2 regions of the Pantoea sp. GABEPS69 genome follow, and region 1 is predicted to be linked to the other one. Evidence: predicted binding sites of a transcription regulator. Region 1 holds the regulator's gene; the other holds the start of a gene.

Region 1 (7,540 bases):
CTGAAAAAATAGGGATTACTGCGTCGCGCCGAAGGGAAACTGCCAGTCCTCCGGCACGCCGACCGGCGGCAGCGGCAGGTTGCGCGCGCTGCTGACCTGCTGCCAGGCGCGCAGGCAGAGCGCCTCGTCGCCTTCGGTGCGCAGCACGCTGTAGCCGCCGTCGGCGCGGCGGTGCGCCGACACCAGACAGGTCTGGCCGGGATAGCGCGGCGCGACGCGGCTGTTGAAGCTGTCGATCAGCTGGTGCTGAACGTCACGCAGATAGTTGCACTGCGCCGCCGAGTAAGCGCGGTCGCAGCTGAGATTGCTTTGCGGTTTGCTGCTGCATCCCGCCAGCAGCGCGCTGGCGAGCAGCAGCGCCATGCCTGTTTTCATTACGCCTCCTGAGGGCGGGGCAGCTCCAGTTTGCTGTAGCCCAGCCCATTAATCTTGCGCACCCGAATCTGTACCGGAATGCGCTCTTTCATCGCCTCGACGTGGCTAATGACACCGATGGTTTTACCGCTGGCGTTAAGCGCGTCCAGCGCGTCCAGCGCGGTGTCGAGCGTTTCGGCGTCCAGCGTACCGAAGCCCTCGTCGAGAAACAAAGACTCTATGCGGGTTTTCACGCTGACTAAATCTGAAAGTGCCAGCGCCAGCGCGAGGCTGACCAGAAAACTCTCGCCGCCCGAAAGGGTGCGGGTGTCGCGCGCGGCGTCCGCCTGCCAGGTATCGATCACGTCCAGCTCCAGCGCGTCGCTGGCGCGGCGCTGCAGCAGATAGCGGCCGTGCAGCCGATCGAGCTGGCGGTTGGCGAGCGCCACCAGGTGATCCAGCGTCAGCCCCTGCGCGAAGCGGCGGAATTTATCGCCGCTGGCGGAGCCGATAAGATCGTTTAGCTGGCTCCACTGCGCCAGCGCCGCTTCATCCTCTTCGATCTGGGTCATCAGGCTTTGCTGCTGTTCGCGCAGGCGCGCGTCGCTCTGAAGCTGCTGCTGCGCTTCGCCCTGCTGGCGCGCATTGTCGCGCAGCGCCAGGCGCAGCGCCTCAAGCTGCGCTTCCAGCGCGGCGGCGTTTTCTGTCGCGCCCTCGGGCCGGCTTTGCTGATGCGTCGCCCGACGCTGGGCCAGCTGCTGCCGCTGAGCCTGCAGCGCCTGGCGCTGCTGCTCAAGCTGCTGTAACCGGCTGCGCAGCGCGCGCGCCTCCTCTTCCTCCAGCAGCGCGGCGCGCAGGCTGGCTTCATCGTCAAAGCCGGCGGCGGCCAGCGCGACGCTGAACGACTGTTGCGCCTCGCGCAGCTGCTGGCTGACTTTTTCCTGCTGCGCCTCCAGTTCTGCGGCGCGCCCGGCCAGCTGGCTGAGGTGGCTCTGGGTTTTCTGCAGCGCCTCCAGCGCGGCGGCGAGGGCGGCTTCCTGCTGCTGGATCTGCGCCTGCATTTGTCGCCGCGCCGCGGCGACGTCGCTATCGCCGAACAGCGCCTGTCGCGTCGCGCGCTGCTGCGCCAGCGTCGCGTCGCTTTGCGCGCGCTGCTGCTGCAGAACGTCGAGCCGCTGCCGTTCGCTCTCTACGCGCTGCTGCAGGCTGCTGCACTGCGCCTCGACGCGCGCCAGCTGCGGCTGAAGTTGAGCCAGCTGCTGCTCGCTCTCGTTCCACTGCCGCCAGCGCTGCTGCTGCTGTTGCAGCCAGCCGTCGCGCGACGCCGCGTCGGGCAGGGCGAGACCGGCGTCCGCCAGCTCCTGATGCAGCGCGTCGCGGCGCTGCCGCCAGTCGCGCTCTTCCTGTTCCAGACGCTGCGCCAGCGTTGTCGCGCCCTCTTGCAGGTTAGTGAGCGTTTGCTGGGCCAGTTGAAGCTGCTGCTGATGCTGCTGTAGCGCCTGCTGATGCCGCAGGTGCTCATCTTTCGCCTGCTGGCGCTGGCGCGCGGCACTCTCCTGCTGACGCATCAGCTGCTGCAGCGCCTGCTCTTCGCTGTTGTGCTGCTGCTGCCAGGCGGCCAGCGCGGCGCTGTCGCCCGCATCGAATGTGAGCGCCAGCTCACGCTGTAGAACTTGCCACTGCTGGGTTAACTCATCCAGCCGTTGGGTCTCTGCTGCCAGCTCCTCCTGCAGCCGCTGCCGTTCGGCCTTCGCCTGCTTAACGGCCTCGCCTTTTTTGATGCCCTGTTCGCGCAGCGCCTCAACCTGCTGCTCCTGTTCGGCCAGCCGTCGCTGATTTTCGCTCAGCTCCAGCGCGGCGTAGCGCTCGACCGCCGGATGCTGGCAAGAGCCGCACAGCGGGCAGGGCTGCTCCGGTTCCAGGCGCGCGCGCCAGGCCGCCAGATCGGCGATATGCTGCTCCAGCTCGCAAATCTTTTTGATATCGGCCAGCGACGCTTTTTCGCGCGCGAAGGCGGCGCGCAGCGTCTGCAGCGTTTCGTCATCCTGCTGCAGCGTCTTTTCCAGCGCGGCAAGGCGCTGCTGACGCGCGGCGAGATGCTGCTGCAGCGGCGTCCACTGCGAGGCGAGCACCGCCAGCTGCTGACGCAGCGGGCGGCTCGTCTCGCTTTGCGCCAGGCTGGCCTGCAGCGCCTGCGGCGGATGGCGCTGCTCTAGATCGGCCAGCGCCTGTTGCGCCCTCTTCAGGGCGCTCGCCGCCTGCTGTTCGGCCTGGCTCAGCGGCGTCGCCTGCTGCTCCAGCCGGGCGAGCTCCGCCTGCCGCTGCGCCAGCGTCCGCTGCTGCTGAATTTGCTGCTCGCGCAGCGCCGCCAGCGCGGTTTCGCGCTGCGTCAGCTGGGCGAAACGCTCCTGCCACAGCGCCAGCGAAGGGCCCCACTGCGGCAGCGCGCCCTGATCCGCGCGCCACTGCTGCTGTTGCGCCAGCGCGGCCTGCAGGCTGTCGCGCTGTGCCGTTTCCTGCTGCAGCGCGCGCGCGCTTTGCGTCAGCGCCTGCTGCTGCTGGTCGCTTTCCTGCCGCTGCTGCTGCGCCTGCGCCAGCAAAGCGGCGATCTGCTGGTCGAGCGGAATGACCTGTTCCGTCAGCAGTGTCTCCTGCGTCTGCTGCTCGCGCAGCGCGGCGTCGCGCGCCGCCTGGGCCGCCTCGCGGCGCTGCCGATCGCTCTCGGTTTGCTGCTCGGCGGCCTGGCGCTGCTGTGCGAGCTGCTGCTGCGTCTGCTGCAGGCGCTGCTGCTCATGCAGCAGACTGTCGCGCTGAGCTAATTTATCGCGCAGCTTCTCCGCCGGCTCGCTGCGCGCCAGCCGCTGGCGATCCGCTTCCGCGTCGCGCCACGCCTGTTCTGCCGCCTCCAGCGCAGCCTGCGCGGCCTGAATGTCGCTGTCGAGCTGCTGCGCCTGGGTCAGCCACTGATGCTGCCTGCGCAGGCTATCGTTCTGCTGAGTAAGCGCCTGCTCCGCTTCGGTCAGCGCAGCCAGCTGCTGCTGCAGCGCGGCGCGCGCTTCGGCGTCGAGCAGCGTCAGGGTGCCGGCGCGGCTGCGCAGGTTATCCAGCGCCAGCCGCGCCGCCTTGTGGCGCTCGTAGATGGCGACGGAGATCTGGCCGTAGATCTCGGTGCCGGTCAGCTCCTCCAGCAGTTCGGCGCGCTCGCCGGGCTTCGCGTTAAGAAACGCGGCGAACTGCCCCTGCGACAGCATCATCGAGCGGGTAAAGCGCTCGAAGTCGAGGCCCGACAGCGACTCGATCAGTTTTAATTTGTCGTTGACCTTGTCCGCGAAGATTTTGTCGTCGATGCAGCGCGCCAGCTCGACGCGCGGCGCCTGCAGCTTGCCGTCGGCCGCGCCGCGCGCGCGGTTCTGACTCCAGAAGGCGCGCCAGGCTTCGCCTTTGATCTCGAACTCCACTTCGGCGAGGCATTCGGCGGTGTCGCGCGTCATCAGACCGTTTTGCGTCTGCGACAGCACGCCGAGGCGCGGCGTCTGGTGATAGAGCGCCAGACAGATGGCGTCGAGCAGAGTGGTTTTGCCTGCGCCGGTCGCGCCGGTTATGGCGAACAGGCCGTTGCTGGCGAAGGGCTCGGCGCGAAAGTCGATAAACCATTCGCCTTTCAGCGCGTTCAGGTTTTTAAAGCGCAGCGTGAGGATTTTCATTCGCTCTCCTCCAGCGAGGCGAGGGCAGAGCGGAACAGGGCGCTGAGGCGCGCATGCTCGGATTCTTCGATATCCTCCGCCAGCGCGATGCGGCGGGCGAAGACCTCTTCCACTTTTAGCTCGCTCAGGGTTTCGTTTTTTAGCTGCGCCAGGCTGTGCTGGCGCTGTTCGCGGCTGCGGCGCAGCAGCAGGACTTCGACCGGCAGATCGGCGGTCAGCGCCTCGACGCGGCGCTGCAAATCGCTGAGAAATTCCTGGGTCGTCACCTCAATATCGAGCCAAACCGGCTTGTCGCCCTGATGGTCGGCGAAGGGCGCCAGCTGCGCCTCGATCTCCGCCAGCGAGCCTTTCAGCATTTTCATTGGCTGGAACGGCGGAACGGGCAGCGGCGTCACGCTCTGCAAACCGGCGCTGTTCAGCTCCAGTAAAAAGACGCTTTTCTCGCTGCCGAGCTCGTCGAAGCTGAGCGGGATCGGCGAGCCGCTGTAGCGAATATGATCGCTGTTGGCGACGCGCTGGGCGCGATGGATATGGCCGAGCGCCACGTAGTCGACGTCGGGAAAAGCCGACGCGGGAAAGGCGTCGAGCGTGCCGATATAGATATCGCGCACCGAATCGCTTTTGCTGACGCCGACGGTGGTGAGATGGCCGGTAGCGATAACCGGCAGCGCCAGCGGATGCGCGCGCGCCGCGTCGACGCTGCGCTGATAGTGCGCGGCGATCGCCTCCAGCAGGCTGAGCTGTTTCTCCCGCCCCGACTGGCCCGCGCGGCTGCGCATAATATCGCGCGGCCGCAGATAGGGAATGGCGCAGAGCAGCGCGCCTGTTTCGCCGGCGCGGTCGCGCAGCAGCAGCAGATTGTGATCCGCCTGCGGCGTGGTGATCACCTGGGTATTCAGGCAGGCGAGCAGGGCGCGCGACTCGTTGAGCGTGGCGACCGAATCGTGATTGCCCGCCAGCACCACCAGCTGGCAGCCGGTCGGCTGCAGCGCCACGACGAAACGGTTAAAGAGTTCGCGCGCGTAGCTTGGCGGCGTGCCGCTATCGAAGAGGTCGCCCGCGACGATCAGCGCATCGACCTGATGCGCCTCGATACGCGCCAGCAGCCAGTCGAGAAAGGCCTGGTGCTCGGCCGCCCGGCTCTTGTTATAGAAAAACTGACCGAGGTGCCAGTCCGCGGTATGAATGATGCGCATAAAACTCCCTGCGGTAACGGTTTGCCGGAGGATTATACCGGCTATGGCGCAAAAGCGAAAAAAGCTGCGCTGGCTGTCATAAAGCAGTGTTAACGCGCTGATTAAGCGGCTATGTTTTTCATAAAAGTGTCATAAATCTGACGCATAATGGCGCCGCATATAACGGTGACAGCGGTCACATCAGCAGGAGTTGCAATGGCTAAGCGCATTTTGGTTGTGGAAGATGAAGCCCCTATCCGTGAAATGTTGTGCTTTGTTCTGGAGCAGAACGACTACCAGCCCATTGAGGCCGAGGATTATGACAGCGCGATAGGGAAACTGATTGAGCCCTGGCCAGATTTAATTCTGCTGGACTGGATGTTGCCGGGCGGCAGCGGTATTCAGTTTATTAAGCATCTCAAGCGCGAAGCCCTGACGCGCGATATTCCGGTGATGATGCTGACGGCGCGCGGCGAAGAGGAAGATCGCGTGCGCGGTCTGGAAGTGGGCGCGGATGACTACATCACCAAGCCTTTCTCGCCGAAAGAGCTGATGGCGCGCATCAAGGCGGTGATGCGCCGCATTTCGCCGATGGCGGTGGAAGAGGTGATCGAGATGCAGGGGCTGAGCCTGGACCCGTCGTCGCACCGCGTAATGTCGGAGTCGACGCCGCTGGAGATGGGCCCGACCGAATATAAGCTGCTGCACTTCTTTATGACCCATCCCGAACGCGTCTACAGCCGCGAGCAGCTGCTGAACCACGTCTGGGGCACCAATGTCTATGTGGAAGATCGCACCGTCGACGTGCATATCCGCCGCTTACGTAAGGCGCTGGAAGTTTCCGGCCACGATCGCATGGTTCAAACCGTTCGCGGAACGGGGTATCGTTTCTCCGCCCGCTACTAAACGGAGTCTTTACCGTGCTGGAACGACTCTCCTGGAAGAGACTGCTCTCCGAGCTGGCGCTGGCCTGCCTGCCGGCGCTGATTATCGGTTTGATTTTCGGCTATCTCCCCTGGCTGCTGCTGATCAGCGTGCTGGGGATGCTGCTGTGGCACTTCTATAATTTGATGCGGCTGTCGCACTGGCTGTGGGTGGATCGCACCATGACGCCGCCCACCGGGCAGGCGAGCTGGGAGCCGCTGTTTTACGGCCTCTATCAGATGCAGCTGCGCAACCGGCGGCGGCGGCGCGAGCTGGGCAACCTGATCAAGCGCTTTCGCAGCGGCGCCGAGACGCTGCCCGACGCGGTGGTGCTTACCACGGAAGAGGGCGCCATTTTCTGGTGTAACGGTCTGGCGCAGCAGCACCTTGGCCTGCGCTGGCCGGAAGATAACGGCCAGAACATCCTTAACCTGCTGCGCTATCCGGAGTTCTCCCGCTATATTCGCCAGCGCGATTTCAACAAGCCGCTCACCTTAATTCTCAATAACCAGCACCACATGGAGTTTCGCATCATGCCCTACAGCGAAGGGCAGTGGCTGATGGTGGCGCGCGACGTGACGCAGATGCACCAGCTGGAAGGGGCGCGGCGCAATTTCTTCGCCAACGTCAGCCATGAGCTGCGCACGCCGCTGACGGTGCTGCAGGGCTATCTGGAGATGATGAACGACTCGGTGATGAACGAGCGCTCGCGCGGCAAAGCGCTGCAGACCATGCAGGAGCAGACGCGCCGCATGGACAGCCTGGTGCGCCAGCTGCTGACGCTGTCGCGCATCGAGGCGGCGCCGGCCATCGACATGAAAGAGACGGTGGACGTGCCGATGATGCTGCATCTGCTGCAGCGCGAGGCGGAGACGCTGAGCGGCGGCCGCCACGAGATTCACTTTCACACCGATTCGCATCTCAAGGTGCTCGGCGACGACGATCAGCTACGCAGCGCCCTCTCTAACCTGGTCTATAACGCGGTGAACCATACGCCGGACGGCACGCGCATCGACATCAGCTGGCTGCGCAGCCGCCAGGGGGCGCAGTTCAAAGTCTGCGACAACGGGCCGGGCATTCCGGCGGAGCACCTGCCGCGCCTGACGGAGCGCTTCTATCGCGTAGATAAGGCGCGCTCGCGCGCCACCGGTGGCAGCGGACTGGGGCTGGCGATCGTCAAGCACGCCCTTAGCCACCATAATGCGCGGCTGGAGATCACCAGCATTCCCGATAAAGAGACCTGTTTTACCTTTACGCTGCCGTCAAGGTTGATCGTCAGCGCGGGATTGCAGGAGAATGCCGTCCATTAACCGTTAATGGAACCTCTCATGCGCGCCTTGCTGCTGTTGCTTTCTCTCTTTTCGCCTGCGCTGACGCTGGCGG
Region 2 (7,540 bases), 730 kb from region 1:
AGCCTGCGTTTTTACGCTGACGATCCCGCTATCCGCGTCGGCGGACCGACCTATCACTGGGTGCGCGAAGGCATTCACGCCGGGCGCAATATCCTGAGCCTGGCCAGCACCATTACCACGCCGCTTTTGCTGCTGCAGGCGGGCGAGGATCGCGTGGTGGACAACCGTTCGCAGGATCTTTTTTGCGCGGCGATGGCGCAGGCGGGCCATCCTTGCGAGACGCGCGTCATCAAAGAGGCGCGCCACGAAATTCTGTTTGAAAAAGATGGCATGCGCGCCGAAGCGCTGAATGCGCTGATCGATTTCTTCGAGGCGCATCCCTGATTCGAAAAATTATCTTACCGGCTACGGCCTATAACAATACCTGAGGTTTTCATGTTTCAAATCGTCGCATCCGATCTGGATGGCACGCTGCTCTCTCCTGAACATCGGCTAACGCCTTACGCCCACGATATTCTGCAACAGCTGGTGGCGCGCGAGATCCACTTTGTTTTCGCCACCGGCCGTCATTATATCGACGTAGGGCAGATGCGCGACAAGCTGGGCATTCCCGCTTATATGATCACCTCTAACGGCGCGCGCGTGCACAACGCCGAGGGCGAGCTGGTGTTCAGCCATAACCTCGACGAAGATATCGCGCTGGAGCTTTACGGGCTGCACTACGCTAATCCCGCCATCCTGACGCACGTCTATCGCGATGACGAATGGTTTATGAGCCGCACCCATCCGGCGGAGCAGGACTATTTCCGCGAGTCGGTATTCACATATCAGGTCTATGAGCCAGGCATGCTGCCGGGCGACAATATCAGCAAGGTCTTTTTCACCAGCGACGATCCCGAGGCGCTGATCCCGCTCGAACTGGCGCTGCAGGCGCGATGGGGCGATCGCGTGAACGTCAGCTTTTCGCTGCCGACCTGTCTGGAGGTGATGGCGGGCGGGGTGTCGAAGGGGCATGCGCTGGAAGCGGTGGCGAAACAGCTGGGGCACTCGCTCAAGGCGTGCATCGCCTTCGGCGACGGCATGAACGACGTAGAGATGCTGAGCATGGCGGGCAAGGGCTGCATTATGCGCAACGCCCACCAGCGGTTAAAGGATACGCTGCCGGATCTGGAAGTGATCGGCAGCAATGCGGATGATGCCGTGCCGCATACGCTGCGCACGCTGTTTTTATCCTGACGCAAGAGGCCGGCGCGATGCCGGCCTCTTTCTTTATGACGCCAGCTGCTGCTTGTGCTTGCGTTCGTTAATCATGGTCAACAGCAGCAGGATCACCGCCAGCACGCAGCCTACCACCATTACCAGAAAACCGCCGTTCCAGCCGAAGAAATCGACGGTATAGCCGACGATGGCGCTGGCTGCGACCGAACCGCCAAGATAGCCGAACAGGCCGGTAAAGCCTGCGGCGGTGCCCGCCGCTTTTTTCGGCGCCAGCTCCAGCGCATGCAGGCCGATCAGCATCACCGGACCGTAAATCAGAAAGCCGATGATAATCATGCAGGCCATATCCACGCCGGGATTGCCCGCCGGGTTAAACCAGTAGACTACCGTGGCGATGGTCACCAGCGTCATAAAGAAGACGCCGGTCGCGCCGCGATTCCCCTTAAACACCTTGTCCGACATCCAGCCGCACAGCAGCGTGCCGGGAATGCCGGCGTATTCGTACAGGAAGTAGGCCCAGGAAGATTTATCCAGCGTGAAGTGCTTCACCTCTTTCAGGTAGGTGGGCGACCAGTCGAGAATGCCGTAGCGCAGCAGGTAGACGAAGACGTTGGCCAGCGCGATATACCACAGTAGCTTGTTGGGCAGCACATACTGGGTGAAGATCTGCTTCGCCGTCAGCTCCTCTTCGTGCGTGGCGCTGTAGTCCGGCGGATAGTCGTGCTTGTACGCCTCAATAGGCGGCAATCCGCAGGACTGCGGCGTATCGCGCATCAGCGCGAAGGCGATCAGCGCCACGGCGATGGCGGCGAAAGCGGGCATATAGAGCGCCGCTTTCCAGTCGTTGAACCACGCCATGCCGAGCAGGAACAGCAGCGGCGGCAGGCCGCCGCCGACGTTATGCGCGCAGTTCCACACCGAAACGATGCCGCCGCGCTCTTTCTGCGACCACCAGTGCACCATGGTGCGCCCGCAGGGCGGCCAGCCCATGCCCTGAAACCAGCCGCAGGCAAACAGCAGCGCGAACATCACCATAATGCTGGAGGTTGCCCAGGGCACGAAGCCCATAAACAGCATTACCGCGGCGGCGAGGATCAGTCCGGCAGGCAGAAACACGCGCGGATTCGAGCGATCTGAGACCGAACCCATAATAAATTTTGAGAAGCCGTACGCAATCGAGATGCCGGAAAGCGCAAAGCCGAGGTCGCCGCGCGAAAAGCCCTGCTCGACCAGATAGGGCATCGCCAGCGCGAAATTTTTGCGTACCAGATAGTAGGCGGCGTAGCCAAAGAAGATACCGAAGAAGATCTGCCAGCGCAGGCGGCGATATAAAGGATCAACCTGATCTTCCGCCACCTGCGGTCGATGCGGTGCGGGTTTAAAGATGCTCAGCATAGCTGCCCTCCCAGGCGTATTGTCGTTGTAATGGAAATGCGCAGTGCGTTCCAGAGGTCGCCGCGATGTTCCTTTTCGCGTCTATTCTGGCGCTTTTCGCGCATGGCAGCTGTGATAGTTGACACATTTGTTACACTTTTATGACAATAACGGCAGGTTAATTTCACAAAATGGTGTTATTCGCGCATCGCTTATAAAATATCCACCCATGCCCGTACTGAGCGCTGATTTAGTGAGCGCTTGTCAACCAGAAAGCGCCGCGTCGCCGCAGCACATTGATTAAACTAGCCGCCTCTCTTTTTTTGCAGGATCGAAGCTGTGCTGTTACTGATCGTTACCACTATTCTTTGGGCGTTTTCCTTCAGCCTGATTGGAGAATATCTGGCGGGGCAGGTGGATTCCTGGTTCTCCGTTTTAATGCGTCTGGCGCTGGCGGCGCTGGTGTTTTTGCCTTTTCTGCGCTGGCGCGGCTATCGTCCATCGACGCTGCTGCTCTATATGCTGGTAGGGATGCTGCAGCTCGGCATCATGTACCTGATTAGCTTCGAAGCCTATCTCTACCTCAGCGTCTCGGAGTTCCTGCTATTCACCGTCATGACGCCGCTCTATGTCACCCTGATTTATGATGTGATCAGCAAGCGTCCGCTGCGCATCGGCTACGCCTTCAGCGCGCTGCTGGCGGTGGCGGGCGCGGCGATTATTCGCTACGACAAGGTCAGCGATCATTTCTGGTTCGGCCTGCTGCTGGTACAGCTGGCGAATATCTGCTTTGCCGTGGGCATGGTGGGCTATAAACGGCTGCAGGAAACCCGGCCGATGCCGCAGCACACCGCCTTTTCCTGGTTTTATCTCGGCGCGGTGCTGATTGCGATTATCGCCTGGTGCCTGTGGGGCAACCCGGCGAAACTGCCGACCACCTCGCTGCAGTGGGGCATTCTGGTCTGGCTGGGCGTGGCGGCGTCAGGGCTGGGCTACTTTATGTGGAACTACGGCGCCACCCAAGTGGATGCGGGCACGCTGGGCATTATGAACAATATGCATGTCCCGGCGGGGCTGCTGGTAAATCTGGCAATCTGGCAGCAGAAGCCGCACTGGCCCAGTTTTATCGCCGGCGCGCTGGTGATTTTCGCCTCGCTATACGTGCATAAGCGCTGGGTGATACGCAGTCGCTGAGGCGCATATAAGTCATCAGGGCGGCGATTGCCGCCCTGATGGCTGTCGCGCTAAGCGGCGCTACTATTTTCTGTCTTTCGGCGGCTGGGCCGGGCGAGGTTTCGCCGTCTTGGGCGCGGCGGATTTCGCTGCCTGAGTCGGGCTGGTTTTCGTGGCCTGCGACGGCGCGCTTTTCGCCGGCTGCGTCGGGCGCAGCGTCATGGTCAGGCCCTTTAAAAAGTTGCGCATAATCTGATCGCCGCATTCGCGGTAGTTTTTATGATCCGGCTTGCGGAAGATGGCGCCGATTTCCGCCTGAGAAACCGAAAAGTTCGCCTTTTCCAGCACCGCCGGAATATCGGTGGTTTTCAGATCGAACGCGATACGCAGTTTTTTCATAAAAATGTTGTTGTTCATGCGGCGCTCGATCGAGGGCGCTGGCATCTCTTCGCTTTTGCCGCGACGGAAGAAAATCAGGCCGTTGAGAAAATAGCCCATCAGCACGTCCGGCAGCGGTTTAAACGCGGCGTCGTCCTCTTTTTTCAGCCAGGCCTGCACGTCGCTCAGCGCGACTTCACAGTCGGTCAGTGCGAAAATCTCCACCACTTTGGCATCGCTTAAATTCAGCATAAAGCGCACGCTGCGCAAAATATCGTTATTGGTCATGGTGAGATTTTCTCATGGTCGTTTAACAGGCTGCGCATTATAGGGGAATTTGCGGTTCAGCGTTGCAAAATCGCGCCAGGAAGCGCCGCATCGCGCACGAAAGGCAGGTGTTCGCAGGCGTGCTGCCGCGCGAAGCGGGTAAAGGCTTCCAGCACCGGCTGACGCTGCTCGCCGTCGCGCACGGCGGCATAAAGGCGACTCCACAGCCCTTTGCCCAGGGTTTTCGTCACGATTAATCCCTGCTTTTCAAAGCTCTCTACTACCCAGTGCGGCAGCGCGGCGATGCCCATGCGCGCCGCCACCATCTGAATCAGCAGCAGCGTATTGTCCACGCTCTTCAGGGCCGGGCTGACGCCTGCCGGCTGAAGAAAGTGTCGCCAGATATCCAGTCGCTGGCGCTGCACCGGATAGATCATCAACACCTCCTGCGCCAGGTCCTCGGGCGTAATGTGTTCGACCTGCGCCAGCGGATGATCGGGCGCCAGCACCAGACGCACTTCAAAGTCGAACATCGGCGTGTAGTGCAGGCCGCTGCGCGGCAGGATATCGGAAGTCAGCACTACGTCCAGCTCGCCCTGCTGCAGCGCAGGCTGCGGATCGAAGGTCACGCCCGATTTAAAATCCATCACCACCTGCGGCCAGCTCTGACGAAAGTTGTCCAGTGCCGGCGTCAGCCACTGAATGCAGCTGTGGCACTCAATGGCGATGCGCAGCGTCGCCTGATAAGGCTCGTGGCATGCCTGCAGCGCCTGCTGGATTTGCGGCAGCACCTGCTCCGCCAACTGCAGCAGAATTTCGCCCTGCGGCGTGAAGCGCAGCGGCTGGCTTTTGCGTACGAACAGGCGGAATCCCAGCCGCTGCTCGAGATCGCTGAACTGATGCGACAACGCGGATTGCGTCTGATGAAGCTGCGCGGCGGCGGCGGCCAGCGAGCCGGTATTACGCAGAGCCTGAAGCGTCCGCAGGTGCTTAAGTTCGATCATGAGCGTCCTTCACATGGAGATTGAACAATTTGCGCTTGAGGAACATACACTACCCGCAGAATATAGCGGTGTAAACATCTGGACGGCTAAACATCTTTGGCTGCCAGACGAAGCCAAAGAGAAATTATCGGGAGAACAGCATATGACCATTCTGAACCACAGCCTCGGCTTTCCCCGCGTCGGCCTGCGTCGCGAACTGAAAAAGGCGCAGGAGAGCTACTGGGCGGGCAAAGCGACTCAGCAAGAGCTGCTGGCCGCCGGACGCGAACTGCGCGCCCGCCACTGGCAACAGCAGAAAGAGGCGGGCGTGGATCTGCTGCCGGTGGGCGACTTCGCCTGGTACGATCATGTGCTGACCACCAGCCTGATGCTGGGCAACGTTCCGGCGCGCCATCAGAATCAAGACGACACCGTCGACCTCGATACGCTGTTTCGCATTGCGCGCGGTCGGGCGCCGACCGGCGAACCGGCCGCCGCCGCCGAGATGACCAAATGGTTTAACACCAACTATCACTACATCGTGCCGGAGTTCACAAAAGGCCAGACATTTAAACTCGCCTGGACCCAGCTGCTGGACGAAGTGGACGAAGCGCTGGCGCTGGGCCACAAGGTGAAGCCGGTGCTGCTCGGCCCGGTGACCTATATCTGGCTGGGCAAAGTTAAAGGCGAGCCGTTCGACCGCCTGTCGCTGCTGAATGATATTCTGCCGGTTTACCAGCAGGTGCTGGCCGAGCTGAAAAAACGCGACGTCGAGTGGGTGCAGATTGACGAGCCGGCGCTGTCGCTGGAGCTGCCGCAGGCGTGGCGCGAAGCGTTCAGGCCCGCTTACCAGGCGCTGCAGGGCAACGTGAAGCTGCTGCTGACCACCTATTTCGACAGCATCGGCCAGAACCTTGATGTTATTCGCGCGCTGCCGGTGCAGGGGCTGCATGTCGATCTGGTGCACGGCCGCGACGACCTCGCGCAGCTACACCAGCAGTTGCCGGCGGCGTGGCTGCTGTCGCTTGGCGTTATCAACGGCCGCAACGTATGGCGCGCCGACCTGAGCCGCTGGTTCGAACGCCTACAGCCGTTGATTGGCCAGCGTCGCCTGCTGTGGGTCGGCACCTCTTGTTCGCTGCTGCATAGCCCGATCGATCTGCGCGCAGAGACCCGCCTCGATGACGAAGTAAAAAGCTGGTTCGCCTTCGCGCTGCAAAAATGCGGCGAACTGAAGCTGTTAAGCGACGCGCTCAACCATCACGACGCGGCCTCGCTGGAGGCCTGGAGCGCGCCAGTTCGCCATCGCGCCCACTCCAGCCGCGTGCACAACGCGGCGGTCGGCAGGCGTCTGGCGGCGATCTCCGCGCAGGATACCGAGCGCGCCAGTGCTTACGCCGTCCGCGCCCGCGCGCAGCGCAGCCGCTTTAATCTGCCGGCCTGGCCGACCACCACTATCGGCTCCTTCCCGCAGACCACCGAGATCCGCGGCCTGCGGCTCGATTTCAAAAAAGGCAATATCGACGGCGCCAGCTACCGCACCGGCATCGCGCAGCATATCAAACAGGCGATCGCCGAACAGGAGCGTCTGGGCCTCGACGTGCTGGTGCACGGCGAAGCGGAGCGTAACGACATGGTGGAGTATTTCGGCGAAAACCTGGAGGGTTTCGTCTTCACCCAGAACGGCTGGGTGCAGAGTTACGGCTCGCGCTGCGTCAAGCCGCCGGTGATTATCGGCGACGTCAGCCGCCCGCGGCCGATTACCCTGGAGTGGGCGACCTATGCGCAGTCGCTGACCAGCAAGCCGGTGAAAGGAATGCTGACCGGCCCGGTAACCATTCTCTGCTGGTCTTTCCCGCGCGAGGACGTGTCGCGCGAAACCATCGCGAAGCAAATCGCGCTGGCGCTGCGCGACGAGGTCGCGGATCTCGAAGCGGCCGGCATCGGCATTATCCAGATTGACGAGCCGGCGCTGCGCGAAGGCCTGCCGCTGCACCAGTCCGACTGGGCCGCCTACCTGAAGTGGGCGGTCGACGCCTTCCGCCTTAACGCCGCGGTGGCGAAAGACGACACCCAGATCCACACCCACATGTGCTATTGCGAATTCAACGACATCATGGCGTCCATCGCGGCGCTGGATGCCGACGTCATCACCATCGAAACCTCGCGTTCCGATATGGATCTGCTGGAAGCCTTTAAGGCATTTG

The links. Region 1 encodes PhoB, which activates phosphate uptake and scavenging genes when phosphate is short. Its sites were predicted from a motif close to CTGTCATAAAACTGNCNNAT; they were not measured.
Region 2: a site for PhoB is predicted at 2,681-2,700, ahead of glpT (glycerol-3-phosphate transporter). Genes of this name have one in related genera too.

The regions. Positions count from the first base shown of each region.
Region 1 covers NZ_CP118618.1:3,104,422-3,111,961, reverse strand. The annotation lists gene mak (fructokinase) at 1-12, shown strand, start outside; gene PVE98_RS15285 (cell envelope integrity protein TolA) at 16-375, opposite strand; gene PVE98_RS15280 (AAA family ATPase) at 375-4,058, opposite strand; gene sbcD (exonuclease subunit SbcD) at 4,055-5,254, opposite strand; gene phoB (phosphate response regulator transcription factor PhoB) at 5,450-6,139, shown strand; gene phoR (phosphate regulon sensor histidine kinase PhoR) at 6,154-7,467, shown strand; gene PVE98_RS15260 (PstS family phosphate ABC transporter substrate-binding protein) at 7,486-7,540, shown strand, end outside.
Region 2 covers NZ_CP118618.1:3,830,003-3,837,542, reverse strand. The annotation lists gene pldB (lysophospholipase L2) at 1-324, shown strand, start outside; gene yigL (sugar/pyridoxal phosphate phosphatase YigL) at 376-1,176, shown strand; gene glpT (glycerol-3-phosphate transporter) at 1,210-2,553, opposite strand; gene PVE98_RS18615 (carboxylate/amino acid/amine transporter) at 2,872-3,726, shown strand; partial or broken gene PVE98_RS18610 (DUF1456 family protein) at 3,907-4,371, opposite strand; gene metR (HTH-type transcriptional regulator MetR) at 4,428-5,354, opposite strand; gene metE (5-methyltetrahydropteroyltriglutamate--homocysteine S-methyltransferase) at 5,497-7,540, shown strand, end outside.